Regions from separate parts of the Bradyrhizobium sp. WD16 genome, predicted to be linked through region 1. Evidence: predicted binding sites of a transcription regulator. Region 1 holds the regulator's gene; each other region holds the start of a gene.
The links. Region 1 encodes LexA, which represses DNA repair genes until DNA is damaged. Its sites were predicted from a motif close to TGTTCNNNNTGTGTTCNG; they were not measured.
Positions count from the first base shown of each region.

Region 2: the regulator LexA is predicted to act here: its motif matches at 2,909-2,926, upstream of DB459_RS26555 (ImuA family protein).
Region 3: the regulator LexA is predicted to act here: its motif matches at 2,506-2,523, upstream of DB459_RS05855 (DNA recombination protein RmuC).

Region 1 is NZ_CP028908.1:4,484,292-4,489,164, forward strand. It holds gene DB459_RS20835 (TRAP transporter large permease) at 1-1,283, shown strand, start outside; gene DB459_RS20840 (dihydrodipicolinate synthase family protein) at 1,299-2,216, shown strand; gene lexA (transcriptional repressor LexA) at 2,236-2,931, opposite strand; gene glp (gephyrin-like molybdotransferase Glp) at 3,174-4,385, opposite strand; gene moaC (cyclic pyranopterin monophosphate synthase MoaC) at 4,411-4,873, opposite strand, start outside.
Region 2 is NZ_CP028908.1:5,758,111-5,762,983, reverse strand. It holds gene DB459_RS26570 (GMC family oxidoreductase) at 1-680, opposite strand, end outside; gene DB459_RS26565 (M20 aminoacylase family protein) at 895-2,064, shown strand; partial or broken gene DB459_RS26560 (UdgX family uracil-DNA binding protein) at 2,118-2,858, opposite strand; gene DB459_RS26555 (ImuA family protein) at 2,986-3,810, shown strand; gene DB459_RS26550 (DNA polymerase Y family protein) at 3,785-4,873, shown strand, end outside.
Region 3 is NZ_CP028908.1:1,249,475-1,254,347, forward strand. It holds gene truA (tRNA pseudouridine(38-40) synthase TruA) at 1-642, opposite strand, end outside; gene fmt (methionyl-tRNA formyltransferase) at 648-1,577, opposite strand; gene def (peptide deformylase) at 1,749-2,267, opposite strand; gene DB459_RS05855 (DNA recombination protein RmuC) at 2,555-3,745, shown strand; gene DB459_RS05860 (MFS transporter) at 3,849-4,873, shown strand, end outside.

The DNA.
Region 1 (4,873 bases):
CGACGCTGATGATCGAGATCGGCGCGCTGTGGCTGCTGGCGATCCTGTCCGGCCTGCCGCTGTTCGCGGCGATGGGTCTCGCGGCGCTGGCCTTCGTCGCCCTGTCCGGCCTGTCGCCGAGCATCGTGCCGCAGAAGATGGTGCAGGCGATGAATTCCTTTCCCATCGTCGCCGCGCCGCTGTTCATCCTGATGGGCAACCTGCTTGGCGCCGCCCGCATCACCGACCGGATCGTGCGCTTCGCCACGGCGGTGATGGGATCGCTGCGCGGCGGCTACGCCCAGGCCAGCATCCTCTCCAGCCTGATCTTCGCCGGCATGGCCGGCTCGGCGGTGGCCGACGCCGCCGGCACCGGCGCGGTCGAGATCCGCGCCATGAAGCGCGCCGGCTACCGGCCGGAAACCGCCGCCTCGATCACCGCCTCGGCCGCGACCATCGGCGCCATCGTGCCGCCCAGCCTGCCGATCGTGATCTTCGGCGTGACCTCGGATATCTCGGTCGGCCGCCTGTTCCTTGCCGGCTGCGTGCCCGGCCTGATGATGGCGGCGTCGCTGATGGTGATGGTCGCCGTGATCGGCCGCCGCCAGGGCTTCCCCAAGCAGCGCTTCCCCGGCTGGCGCGAATTGTGGCTGTCGCTGCGCGACGGCATCTTCGCGCTGCTCACCCCGGTGATCCTGCTGTCGGGCATGTTCAGCGGCCTGTTCACCCCGACCGAGGCCGCGGCGGTGGCCAGCACCTATGCGCTGTTCCTCGGCCTCGTGGTGTATCGCACGCTCACCCCGGCCGACCTATTCCGCGTTGCGGTCGAGACCGTGGAGACGGTGGGTGTGGTCGCCGTGCTGGTGATGGCGGCCGGCGCGCTCGGCTGGTGCATGTCGCTGTCGCGCATTCCGCAGACGGTGGCGCCGGCGATGGTCGCCTCGATCGGCAGTCCGCTGATGTTCCTTCTGATCTGCAACGTGATGCTGCTCGTCGTCGGCTGCTTCATGGAGACGCTGGCGGCGCTCCTGATCCTGATTCCGATCCTGATGCCGGCGGCGCACAGCTTCGGCATTCCCCCGGTGCAGTTCGGCATCATGATGATCTTCAACCTGATCCTCGGCACCATCCACCCGCCGATCGGCGTCGTTCTGTTCATCACCTCGCGGATCGCCGAGATCTCGTTCGAGACCATGTCGCGCGCGGTGCTGCCATGGCTGGTGCCGCTCTTGGTGGTGCTGGCGATGATCACGCTGTGGCCGCCGCTGACGACCTTTCTGCCAGATCTCGTGATGCCGAGATGATTCAATGGAGACGACATGACTGACGCCATTCGCGGCTACTGGACCGCCGTTCCGACGCCGCTGACCGCGCTGGGCGCGGTCGACAACGCGCGGCTCGCCACCCATGTCCGCGGCTTGTTCGCCGCCGGCATCGACGGCGTGGTGCTGTTCGGCACGACCGGCGAGGGGACCTCGTTCAATGTCGGCGAACGCATCGCCACCGTCGAGGCGCTGCTCGGCGCCGGCATCGCGCCGGGCCGCATCGGTCTCGGCGGCGGCTTTGCCGCGATCACCGACAGCATCAGCTTGACCCGCGCGGCGCTCGCCGCCGGCCTGACGCAGATTCTGCTGCTGCCGCCCTATTTCTACCGCGACGTCGATGCCGCGGGGATCGAGAGCGCCTTCGCCGCCATTCTCGACGCCGTCGCCGACGACCGGTTGCGGCTGACGCTCTATCACATTCCCCAGGTCGCGGGCGTCGGCGTGCCGCCGGACGTCGCCGCGAAGCTGCGGGCGCGCTACGGCCACGTCGTCGCCGGGGTGAAGGACAGCAGTGCCGATTTCGATCAGTTTCGCGCCTTCCGCGCCGCGGCGCCGCAGCTTGCGGTCACCGTCGGCAACGAGGCCGATATCGCCCGCGCCATGGCCGAGGGCGGCGCCGGTACGATCTGCGGCATGGCCAATGTCGCGCCGGCGCTGGTGAAGATGATGCTGGATGGTCCGGCCAAGGATACGGCCAAGGAAACCGCCAAGGAAACCGCCAAGGAAATCGCGATGCGCGAGGCGATCGCGCTGGTGAGCGGGCGGCCGTTCGTGCCGGCGCTCAAGGCGATCCTCGCTGCCCAGACCGGCGACAGCGCCTGGGCGCAGGTCCGCCCGCCGTTGCGGGCGGTAGCCGACGGCGCCGCCCTGAAGGCGCGGCTCGACGCGGTGCTGCGCTCGGCCGGCCTTTAGGCGAGCCGCGCTCTCGCGCTCAGTAGCGGCGGAACAGGCTGACCAGCTTGCCCTGGATGCGCACCCGGTTGGGCGGCAGGATTCTGACTTCATAGGCCGGGTTGGCCGGCTCCAGCGCGATCGAGGCGCCGCGCCGGCGGAAGCGCTTGAGCGTTGCTTCCTCCTCGTCGATCAGCGCGACCACGATGTCGCCGGTGTCGGCGGCCTCGGTGCGCTGGATCAGCGCCACGTCGCCGTCGAGAATGCCGGCGTCGACCATGGAATCGCCGCGGACCTCGAGGGCATAGTGCTCGCCCGAGGCCAGCATCTCCGGCGGGACGTTGATGGTGTGGCTGCGGGTCTGCAGCGCCTCGATCGGCGTACCGGCGGCGATCCGGCCCATCACCGGGATGGCTACCGGGCGGCCGCCTTCGTCCTCGGCGGGGGCGCGCACCACGCGGCCGAGATTGCCTTCGATGACGCTCGGCGTGAAGCCGCGGCGCGCGCCGGCGTTGCCGGCCTGCTCGGGCATCTTGATGACGTCGATGGCCCTGGCGCGGTTGGGCAGGCGGCGGATGAAGCCGCGCTCCTCGAGGGCGGTGATCAGGCGGTGGATGCCCGACTTCGAGCGCAGGTCGAGGGCGTCCTTCATCTCGTCGAAGGACGGCGGCACGCCGGACTCCTTCAGGCGCTCGTTGATGAAGCGGAGCAGTTCATACTGTTTGCGCGTGAGCATCTGAATCCCTTGGAATGCGGGGCCACATCGTTGGATCGAGCTTCATTGGCCAGCTTCGCTGGCCGGTTCACTGCTGAAGCGGCCGCCTCTCGTGATCGTTTCGAGTTGAGCGTTCTCTTCTCAGCATCCCTGCGGGATGCGCGCGCGGAGGAGACTCGCTCGAAACAAATCATGAACGGACACTATATGTTCCATATGTGTTCCGCAACATCTTAATTTGGCGTCAACAAATCGAGCTAGCGTCAGAGGGGAAGCTTAAGGATGTCACACGGCGATCCCGCCTTGGCCGGCGGCGCGAGCGGCGGCCGCAGGATCAGCGCGCCGGCCTCGGAGAGCTTGGCGAGCAGCGAAGAATCCTGCTGCAGCACGGGGGTGGCGATCTGGCGGCCATCGGCGCCGCTCGCCAGGCGCGCGCGCAGGTAGTCGTGGCGCTGGTCGTTGGCCGGCAGGTCGGCGCCCAGCACCGCCTGTTCGGCCATGTGGCGGACGTCGCTGCGGCCGGACAGCGCCCGGATCAGCGGCGCCATGAACAGGAAGGCGCAGACATAGGACGACACCGGATTGCCCGGCAGCCCGAGCACGCGCATGGCGCCGAGCCGGCCGTGCATCATCGGCTTGCCGGGCCGCATCGCGATCTTCCAGAACGCCATGGTGACGGCTTCGGCTTCGAGCGCCTGCTGCACCACGTCGTGGTCGCCGACCGATGCGCCACCGGTGCTGACGAGGATGTCGGCGCCGGCCGCGCGGGCGCTCCGCACCGCGGCGACGGTGGCCTCGACGGTGTCGCCGACCAGGCCGAGATCGACCACCTCGGCGCCCTCGCTGCGTGCCAGCGCCCGCAGCGCATAGCCGTTGGAATAGACGATCTGCCCCGGGCCGGGCGTCGTCCCGGGCATCACCAGTTCGTCGCCGGTGGCGAAGATCGCCAGCTTCGGCCGCCGGCTCACCGGCAGCGCCGGATGGTTCATGGCCGCGGCGAGGGAGAGATCGCGATCGGAGAGCCTCCGGCCGGCGCGCAGCAGCACGTCGCCCTCGCGGAAGTCGACGCCGGCGACGCGGACATGGCGGCCGGCGCGCACGCTCACGTGCACCACCACCGTGCCGTTCTCCGCGGTGGTGTCCTCCTGGATCACCACGGCGTCGGCGCCATCGGGGACGACGCCGCCGGTGAAGATGCGCAGCGCCTCGCCCGGTCCCAGCGCGCCGGCAAACGGCCGGCCGGCGGCGATCTCGCCGATCACCCGCAGACGGGTCGGCACCTCGGCAACGTCGCTCGCGCGCACCGCATAGCCGTCCATGGCCGACATCGCGCTCGGCGGCTGGGAGCGCAACGCGGCGATGTCGCGGGCCAGGACACGATGGCAGGCGTCATCGAGCGCCACCATTTCCGTGCCGAGCGCAGCGGCGCCGTCGAGCACGGCCTCGAGCGCTTCGGCAACGGGCATCAGCGCCATGGCGTCCTCCCTTTTCGTTTTCGCTTCAGCGTTTGCGGCCGGTCGCGGCCGGCGGCGCCTTGTCGGTGCCCGACTTGTAAGTGCCCGACTTGCCGCCGCTCTTCTCGAGGAGCCGGATGGCCTCGATGCGGGCGCCGCGCTCCACTGCCTTGACCATGTCGTAGACGGTCAGGCAGGCGACGGAGACCGCGGTGAGCGCCTCCATTTCGACTCCGGTCGGGCCGGTGACCTTGACGGTCGCCGTGACGCGGCAGCCCGGCAGCGCCGGGTCGGGAACGATGTCGACGGTGACCTTGGACAGCGCCAGCGGATGGCAGAGCGGAATGAGCTCGGAGGTGCGCTTGGCCGCCATGATGCCGGCGATACGTGCGGTGCCGAGCACGTCGCCCTTGGCGGCGTTGCCGGACACGATCAGGTCGAGGGTTTCCTTCGAGACGACGATGTGGCCCTCGGCGACGGCGACGCGTTCGGTCGCCGGCTTGGCGGAT
Region 2 (4,873 bases), 1.3 Mb from region 1:
ATCAGGCGGTCGGCGAGCACGCCGGTCTCGAGCCGCAGGTTGGGGCGGCCCAGGGCGGGCTTGAGGAAGCCGCGTGCCGACGACCAGCGCCGGCCGCGCTTCTGGTTGACGTGGAAATAGCCGATGCCTTCGTTGTCGCCGGTGTTGAAATCGGCGGTGCGCCGGATGCCCATCTGCGCCGCGGCATCGGCCACGGTGTCGAGCACCTGCCAGGACAGCCGCGGCGCCTCGATGCGCCAGCCGCCGCCGATGCCATGATGCTCGCTCGCGCCGAGGAAGTGATCCTCGAGGCGGCGGAAGGCGGGCAGCACGTCCTCCCAGCCCCAGCCGGCGAGCCCGAGCTGGCGCCAATGATCGTAGTCGGCGGCCTGACCGCGCATCGAGATCATGGCGTTGATGGCGGACGAGCCGCCGATCACCTTGCCGCGGGGATAGGCCAGCGAGCGGCCGTTGAGGCCGGGTTCGGGCTCGGTGCGGAACATCCAGTCCGAGCGCGGATTGCCGATGGCGAAGAGGTAGCCGACCGGGATGTGAAACCAGATCCAGTTGTCGCGGCCGCCGGCCTCTAGCAGCAGCACCCTGCGGCGGGGATCGGCCGACAGGCGGTTGGCGACGATGCAGCCGGCGGTGCCGGCGCCGACGACGATGTAGTCGAAATCCCCCTCGATGGCCCCCGGCATTTCCATTCCCGATTGACGTGTTGCTGTTGTTCCGGTTGCCATAGCGCCGGCGCGTCGTGCTGTACAGCGCCTGAATTTGCGGCACGGCGCCAAATTGTTTTGCTCTTTCCAAGGCTTGGGCCGGCGGCCTCGGCATGTTAGGCTGCCCGCTGCATTATTCTGCATTCTGCGCGCCGCAGCTCGCGACGCAGGATCCGAGCTCAAGGGACAAAACATGCCGATCGTCAATCGCGTTGCCGAATTGCAGCCGGACCTCGCCGCCTGGCGCCGCGATCTCCACGCCCACCCCGAGCTGATGTACGATCTCGACCGCACCTCGGCCTTCGTCGCCGAGCGGCTGCGCGCGTTCGGCTGCGACGAGGTGGTGACCGGATTGGGCCGCACCGGCGTGGTCGGCGTCATTCGCGGCCGGCGCCCGGCGGCTACGCTGCGCGGCATCGGCCTGCGCGCCGACATGGACGCGCTGCCGGTGGAGGAACTCACCGGCCTGCCATATCGCTCGACGACGCCCGGCAAGATGCACGCCTGCGGCCATGACGGCCACACCAGCATGCTGCTCGGCGCCGCGCGTTATCTCGCCGAGACCCGCAATTTCGCCGGCGAGGCGGTGGTGATCTTCCAGCCGGCCGAGGAGGGCGGTGCCGGCGCCGCGGCCATGATCAAGGACGGGCTGATGGAACGCTTCGCCATCGACCAGGTCTACGGCATGCACAACATCCCGGGCCTGGCGCTCGGCAGCTTCGCCATCCGGCCCGGCGCCATGATGGCCTCCATGGACGAGCTGCGGATCACCATCGAGGGCAAGGGCGCCCATGCCGCCATGCCGCACAAGGGCGTCGATTCGCTGCATGCCGGCGCCCAGCTCGTCACCGCGCTGCAGTCCATCGTCTCGCGCACCATCGACCCGCTCAAGTCCGCGGTGGTGTCGATCTGCAGCTTCCATGCCGGCCATACCACCAACGTGATCCCGCAGACCGCGGAACTGCTCGGCACCATCCGCGCCCTCGACGGCGGCGTGCGCGACCTGATCAAGCAGCGGGTGCGCGAAGTGGCGGCGGGCGTTGCCCAGCTCACCGGCACCCGCATCGAGGCCGACATCGCCGAGGGTTATCCGGTGCTGGTCAATCACGACGCGGAGACCGACAACGCGCTGCGGGTGGCGAACGAGATCGCCGGCGGCACCCAGGTGGTGGCCGACACCACCCCGATCATGGGGGCGGAGGATTTCGCCTATATGCTCCAGGCGCGGCCGGGCGCCTTCATCTTCGTCGGCAACGGCGACAGCGCCGGCCTGCATCACCCCGCCTACGACTTCAACGACGAGGCCATTCTCTACGGCACCTCGTACTGGATCCGCCTCGTCGAGACGACGCTGGCGGCGTGAGCCATCACCCAGGCAAGTCAGCGTTCATCCGGCGTCTCATCTGGCGAATCGCCTCACGCCGCATCGGCGCCGCGGCGGCCGTTCTGCAGGAAATCACTGACGAGCTTCAGGTCGTCGAGGAAGCGGGCATATTCGCGCGCCCGTGAGGCTTCGTCCGGCAGGCGCAGCAGGTAGGACGGGTGCACCGTCACCAAGGCCTGGGCGCCGTCGTCGATCGCGATCAGGCGGCCGCGGTTGCGGTTGATCGGCGTGATCTTGCCGAGCACGCTTTGCGCCGCGGTGGCGCCCAGGGCGACGACGAGCTTCGGTTTCACCGTGGCGCGCTCGCGCTCGTACCACTGGCGGCAGGCCCTGATCTCCGGCGTCGCCGGTTTCTGGTGCAGCCGCAGCTTGCCGCGGGGCACGAATTTGAAGTGCTTCACCGCATTGGTGACGTAGACCTTGTCGCGGTCGATCTGCGCCTCCTCCAGCGCGCGGTCGAGCATCAGCCCGGCGGGGCCGATGAAGGGCTTGCCGGCGAGGTCTTCCTTGTCGCCGGGTTGTTCACCGACCATCATCACCGGGGCAGGCGCCGGGCCCTCGCCGAACACCGTCTGGGTGGCGTTTTTCCACAGCGGACAGGCACGGCAGGCTCGCGCCTCCTGCCGTAGGTCCTCCAGCGCGGCTGCGGCGCGCGATCGCGATGACGGCATCACCGGCTCCTTGTTGGCGGCGGCAGGGCGTTGGGCAGGCGCTCGCTTTATCGTCGCACCAATCGGCGACGCCCTGGCGAAGTTCCGCCGCCGGCGCTGCGGTCCGGCGGCTGGAAAGCGCCTTGACTCCGCCGGCCGCCTTGGTCTTATATAAGAACATATCATGAACAATTGGCGGGGTCATTGGTTATGAACTGGTGATCCGGCGGCCCATTCGAGGAGCGGCGCAATGACCAGCGCGCGCACACGCACCCTTGCGTCCACCCTTGCGTCCCTGCGGGGAACCATCAGCCGGCTCGAGGCCGCGGGCCTGCAGCCGACGTCGGCGGCGCGCCGGCCGCTCGGCCATGCGGCGGCGGACAGCGTCCTGCAGGGCGGGCTCGTGCGCGGGGCGCTGCACGAGGTCTTCGCCATGGAAGGCCGGTACAATGCGGCGGCGAGCGGTTTCGCCGCCGGCCTCGCCTGGCGCGCCGCCCTGCACCGGCCGCTGCTCTGGGTCCGCCAGGACTTCCTCGCCCGGGAGCAGGGCGCATTGTCGATGCAGGGTTTTTCCGAACTCGGGCTCGATCCGCGCCGGGTCATCACGGTGCGGGCCCAGGATATCGCCACGGCGCTGCGGGTCGCCGCCGATGCGCTGGCCTGCGACGCGCTGGGCGCCGTGGTCATGGATGCCTGGGGCGAGACGCGCCTGCTCGATCTCGTCGCCAGCCGCAAGCTGACGCTCGCCGCCCAGGCCTCCGGCGTGACCTGTTTTCTGTTGCGCAGCGTGGCGCAGCCCGCCGCCAGCACCGCCGAGACGCGCTGGGTGGTGCGCAGCGCGCGTTCTCCCGTCACCTCGCTGCGCGAGGCCTGGGGCAGCCCGGTGCTCGAAGCCGCCCTGGTTCGCAATCGTCACGGCCAGACCGGCCAGTGGATCATGGAATGGAATTGTCATGAGTGTCTCTTCCGTGAACCGGCGACGTATTCTCAGTCTGCGTCTGCCCTTCCTTCCGATCGACCGGCTGCGGCGGCAGCTCGCCCGGGCCGCGATGCAATCTGGCGCCGCGCCGGCTGACGCCTCGCCTCCATTATTCTCTTCGCCGTCGCCAGCTCCCTGGGTGGTGGTGGCGAAGGAGAACAATGCGCTGCGCCTGACGGCCTGCGACTCCGAAGCCATGGCCATCGGTCTGACCATCGGCATGCCACTCGCCAATGCGCGGGCGATCTGCCCCGATCTGCGCGTCTTTGACGCCGATGAAGATGCCGATCTGCGGACGCTGAATGCCGTTGCCGACTGGTGCGATCGCTTCACGCCGCTGGTGGCGCTCGATCCGCCCCATGGCCTGTTTCTCGACATCACCGGCTGCGCCCATCTGTTTGGCGGCGAAGCCGAATTGTTGCGGAAATTATCCGCGTTGCTGGTCCGCCAGGGCTTTGCCGTCACGGCCGCGGTGGCCTCGACGCCGGTCTGTGCCCGCACCGTGGCGCGCGCCGCTCCCGGCCGGATCGTGCCTGAAGGCAAGGAGGCGGCCGCCGTCGCGGGGCTGGCGGTGGTGGCGCTCGGCACCGAGGACACGGTGATCCGCGGCCTGCGTCGTGCCGGGCTGAAGACCATCGGGGAGGTGGCGGCGCGCGAGTCCCATGAGATCACGGCGCGGTTCGGCGCCGCCTTCACCGCGCTGCTGCGGCAGGCGCTGGGGGACGGCGACGCGCCGATCTCGCCGCGCAAGCCGGCGCCGGATTACCTGGTGGAGAAGCGTTTTGCCGAGCCGGTTGCCTCCGATGGAGTCATCGCGGCGACCCTCGACCGCCTCGGCGCCATGCTGGTCGATGCCATGCAGCGTCAGGCCAAGGGCGCGCGCCGGCTGGAGGCGAGTTTCTTCCGCACCGATGGCGTCGTGCGCACCATCACGCTCGATGCCGGTCGCCCAGTGACGCGTACTGCGACCATGGCGCGGCTGTTTCGCGAACGCCTCGACGCGCTCGCCGATCCGCTCGATCCGGGTTTCGGCTTCGATCTGATCCGACTGTCGGCGAGCCGGGTCGAGACGGTGGTCACTGAGCAGCGCGATCTCGACAGCCAGGCCCATGACAGCGACGAGGTCGCTGCGCTGGTCGACTGTATCGCCGCGCGGATC
Region 3 (4,873 bases), 2.7 Mb from region 1:
GGCGCTCCAGCGGCCCTCGCCCACCCACACCAGCGAGCCGACCATGGAGCGCACCTGGCTGTGCAGGAAGGAGCGCGCCGACGTCGTCACGGTGATCTCGTCGCCATGCCGCGCAACATCGAGGACATCGAGGGTCTTCTCCGGCGAGCGCGCCTGGCATTCGGTGTCGCGGAAGGTTGTGAAGTCGTGCCTGCCGACGAGGCGCTGGGCGGCGGCATGCATCGCCCCAGCATCGAGCCGCCGGGCCACACGCCAGGCATGGCCGAGATCAAGGGCGAGGTCGGCGCGGCGGTTGACGATGCGGTAGCGGTAATGGCGCTTCACCGCCGAGAAGCGGGCGTCGAAATCGTCCGCAACCGGTTCGGCGGCGAGCACCGCGATCGGCTGCGGCCGCAGATGGGCGTTGAAGGCGTCGCGGACGCGGTCGGCACGGTAGGGCTTGGGCAGATCGACATGGGCGACCTGACCGAGAGCGTGGACGCCGGCATCGGTGCGGCCGGCACCGTTGACCCTCACGGCCTCGCCGCACAGCGCCCTGGCTGCGATCTCGAGCGCGCCCTGGATTGAAGGGCCGTTCTCCTGCACCTGCCAACCGCAGAACGGCCGGCCGTCATATTCGATCGTAAGCTTGTAGCGCGGCATATAATTCAGCTGAGCCGCAGCGGCGGCGCGAGCCGGGTGCCGCGCAGGAAGACCTCGGCGGCCATCGGCTGCTTGCCGGCGCGCTGCAGTCCGAGGATGCGGACGGCACCGGAACCGCAGGCGACCGTGAGGCGGTCGTCGAGCAGCGCGCCCGGTTCGCCCGCGCCCTCGGCAAATTCACAGCGCAGGATCTTCAGCCGCACCGTCTCGCCCTCGATCACCGCCTCGCACCAGGCGCCGGGAAATGGCGAGAGGCCATGGCAATGACGCAGCACCTCGCGCGCCGGCCGCGTCCAGTCGATCTTCGCTTCCGCCTTGTCGATCTTGGCGGCGTAGGTGACGCCGTCGTCACCCTGCGGCCTGAGCTGCAGCGTGCCGCGCTCCAGCGCGCCCATGGCGCGGCCCATCAGGTCGGCGCCAAGCCGGGCGAGGCGGTCGTGCAAGTCGCTCGCGGTCATGCCATCGGTGATCGCGATGCGCTCGGCCATGGCGACATCGCCGGTGTCGAGACCGACATCCATCTTCATCACCATGACGCCGCTCTCGGCATCGCCGGCCATGATGGCGCGATTGATCGGCGCTGCGCCGCGCCAGCGTGGCAACAGCGAGGCGTGGAGGTTGAAGCAGCCGAGCGGCACTGCTTCGAGAATGGGCAGGGGCAGGATCAGGCCGTAGGCCACCACGACGGCGGCGTCAGCGCCGTGGGCACGAAACTGGGCCTCCGCCTCGCCGTTGCGCAGGCTCTTCGGCGTCAGCACCTCGATGCCGAGGCGCTGCGCCTCGCGATGAACGGGGGTGACCTGTTCCTTCATGCCGCGGCCGGCGGGTTTCGGCGCCCGTGTATAGACGGCGACGATGTCGTGCGCCTGGGCCAGTTCGAGCAGGGTCGGCACCGCGAAATCGGGCGTGCCCATGAAGATCAGACGCAGCGCCATCGCGGGCCGGCTCCTTAAGGACTGGCTCAAGAAGCCGCCGGCAAGATCGGCCGCTTCTCAGGTCGTCATGCCCGCGCTTGTCGCAGGCATCCACGCCTTTGCAGGAACAAGCCTCGCCATGACATGAAAATTCTCAGCTCAACAACAATCCAGGTGGACGAGAATGGGCCATCAGACCACCGCGCGCTTGGCGGCCTTGGTGAACTTCTTCATCACCCGGTCGCGCTTGAGCTTCGAGAGATAATCAACGAACAGCACGCCGTTCAGGTGGTCGATCTCATGCTGGATGCAGGTGGCGTAGAGACCGATCGCCTCGTCCTCGCGCAGCTTGCCGTCGATGTCGAGATAGCGCACCCGCACGCTCGCCGGCCGCTCGACCTCCTCGTAATATTCAGGGATCGACAGGCAGCCTTCCTCGTAGACGCTCGTCTCCTCGGATGACCAGGTGATCTCCGGATTGATGAAGACGCGCGGCTCCTTCTGCTCGCCCTCCTTCTTGGAGATGTCCATGGTGATCAGCCGCACCGGCTGGGCGACCTGGATCGCCGCCAGCCCGATGCCGGGCGCGTCGTACATGGTCTCGAGCATGTCGTCGGCGAGCTTGCGCACCTCCGCCGTGACCGTTTCGATCGGGCTGGAGATCAGGCGAAGCTGCCTGTCAGGGAGAATAATGATGTCGCGAATGGCCATTGGCGCGATGTAATGCGCGAGGGCAGTCCGGTCAATCAGCCGGGGGGCAGCGGCTCAACAACTATCGTCATGGCCGGGCTCGTCCCGGCCATCTACGTCTTTTCTTATCCGATGCCGACAAGACGTGGATGCCCGGCCAAGGCCGGCATGACGAACGACGCCAAGCCCCGCCCTCACCCGCCGCGACCCGAATTTACCTCCCGTAAACCACGTTTCTTCAGGCTCTGTTTACCCTTGACGTTCTCTCTTCGTTCGCTTCCGGCCACCGAATCGGGGTAGAAGAGCCCATGAACGAGATCCTGTTCGCCATTGACGGCACCCCGATCCGCCTCGGCGCGGTGCTGCTGACCCTTGCCGCCCTGACGGTTGTGCTGCTCGCCGCGATCGCCGTGGTTATCGCCCGCTCGTCCGGCCGCAACCAGACCGCAACGCTCGCCCAGGCGATGCGCGCCGACGAACTGGAAGAACGGGTCGCCGACCTGCTCAAGGCCCAGACCGAGGCCCATGGCCGGATCGACGCCATGGGCCAGGCCCTGGCGAACCGTCAGGCGGAGATGGCCCGCGCGGTCAGCGAGCGGCTTGATGCGGTCGGCCACCGCGTCGGCCAGTCGATGGAGCAGACCACGCGTCACACCGCCGAGAGCCTGCGGGCGCTGCATGAGCGACTCGGCATCATCGACAACGCCCACAAGAACCTCACCGAACTCACCACCCAGGTGACCACCCTGCGCGACGTGCTCGCCAACAAGCAGGCGCGCGGCGCCTTCGGCCAGGCGCGCATGGAGGCGATCGTCCAGGACGGACTGCCCAAGGGCTCGTTCGAATTCCAGTTCACTTTGAGCAACGGCAAGCGGCCGGACTGTGTGGTCTTCCTGCCCGACCAGCGGCCGCTCTGCATCGATGCCAAATTCCCGCTGGAGTCCGTCACCGCGCTGCGCGAGGCGAAGAGCGACGAGGAGCGCAAGGGCGCGGCGCAGCGCCTGCGCCAGGACGTCACCCGGCATATCGGCGACATCGCCGAGAAATACCTGGTCGCAGGCGAGACCCAGGACACCGCGCTGATGTTCGTGCCCTCGGAATCGGTCTATGCCGAGATCCACGAGGGTTTCGATGACGTGGTGCAAAAAGCCTATCGCGCCCGCGTCGTGCTGGTGTCGCCGTCGCTGCTGATGCTGGCGATCCAGGTGATGCAGCAGATCCTCAAGGACGCGCGGATGCGGGACGCCGCCGACCAGATCCGCACCGAGGTGATCAACATGATGGCCGATGTCGAGCGGCTGCGCGATCGCGTCTCCAAGCTCGGCAGCCACTTCGACCAGGTCGGCGAGGATGTCCGCCAGGTGCTGATCTCGGTCACCAAGATCGGCAAGCGCGCCGCGCGGATTGAGGAACTCGATTTCAGCCCATCAGAGGATACGGCCGCGCCCGCGCCGGAGCTGTTCGTGGCGCCGACGCGGAAGATCCAGGCGGGGGAATAGGCCACCAGCAGAATGAACGTCTCGTACCCGGCCTTGTGCCGGGCATCCTATGTGGACGGCCCCCGGCCACCTTATCCGTCCGAATCTATGCTATCCCCCCGCCATGTCAGCCACCCCAGATCTTCCCGCCGCCGTCGCGGCTTCGCCTGAAGCGGCCCGCCCGACCTGGCGGGAAACCATGGCGGTTTATCTGCAGCCGCGGGTGCTGGTCGTCATGTTCCTCGGCTTCTCGTCCGGCCTGCCGCTGGCGCTGTCCGGCTCGACGCTGCAGATCTGGATGCGGGAGGCCGGGATTGATCTCGCGGCCATCGGACTGCTCGCGCTGGTCGGCACGCCCTATACCCTGAAATTCTTCTGGGCGCCGCTGGTCGACGCCCTCGACGTGCCGCTGCTGACGCGCTGGCTCGGCCGCCGCCGCGGCTGGCTGGTGTTCTCGCAGCTGCTGCTGATCGTGGCAATCCTGCTGCTGGCGATCACCGATGCCGGCAAGGCGCCGCTCCTCGCCGCCGTCGCGGCGCTCCTCGTCGCCACCGCCTCGGCGACCCAGGACATCGTCGTCGACGCCTTCCGGGTCGAGAGCTTGCCCGAGCCGGAGCAGGCCGCCGGAATGGCCGCCTATGTCGCGGCCTATCGCATCGGCATGCTGGTCTCGACCGCGGGTCTTCTGATCCTGGTCAGCTACATCCAATCCACCGGCATGGGCAAGGACCTATCCTGGACCTGGGGCTACGTCATCATGGCCGCCATGGTGCTGATCGGCACCATCACTGCTCTCGCCGCGACCGAGCCGGCCCAGTCGAAGCGCGCCGAAGCGGCGATGGGTGGCAAGAGCGCTGTCCTGCGGATCATGGAGGCGGCCGCCGGCGCCTTCGGCGAATTCCTCACCCGCACCGATGCGCTCGCCATCCTTGCCTTCGTGGTGCTGTTCAAGTTCACCGACGCCTTTTCCGGCACGATGACGGCACCCTTCGTCATCGATCTCGGCTTCAGCAAGGCCGACTACGCGGCGATCGTGAAGGGCGTCGGCCTCGCCGCCACGCTGCTCGGAGGCTTCGCCGGCGGCTTCGTCGCCCGCGCCTTTTCGCTACCAGCGAGCCTGTGGATCGGCGGCGTGCTGCAGGCGCTCGC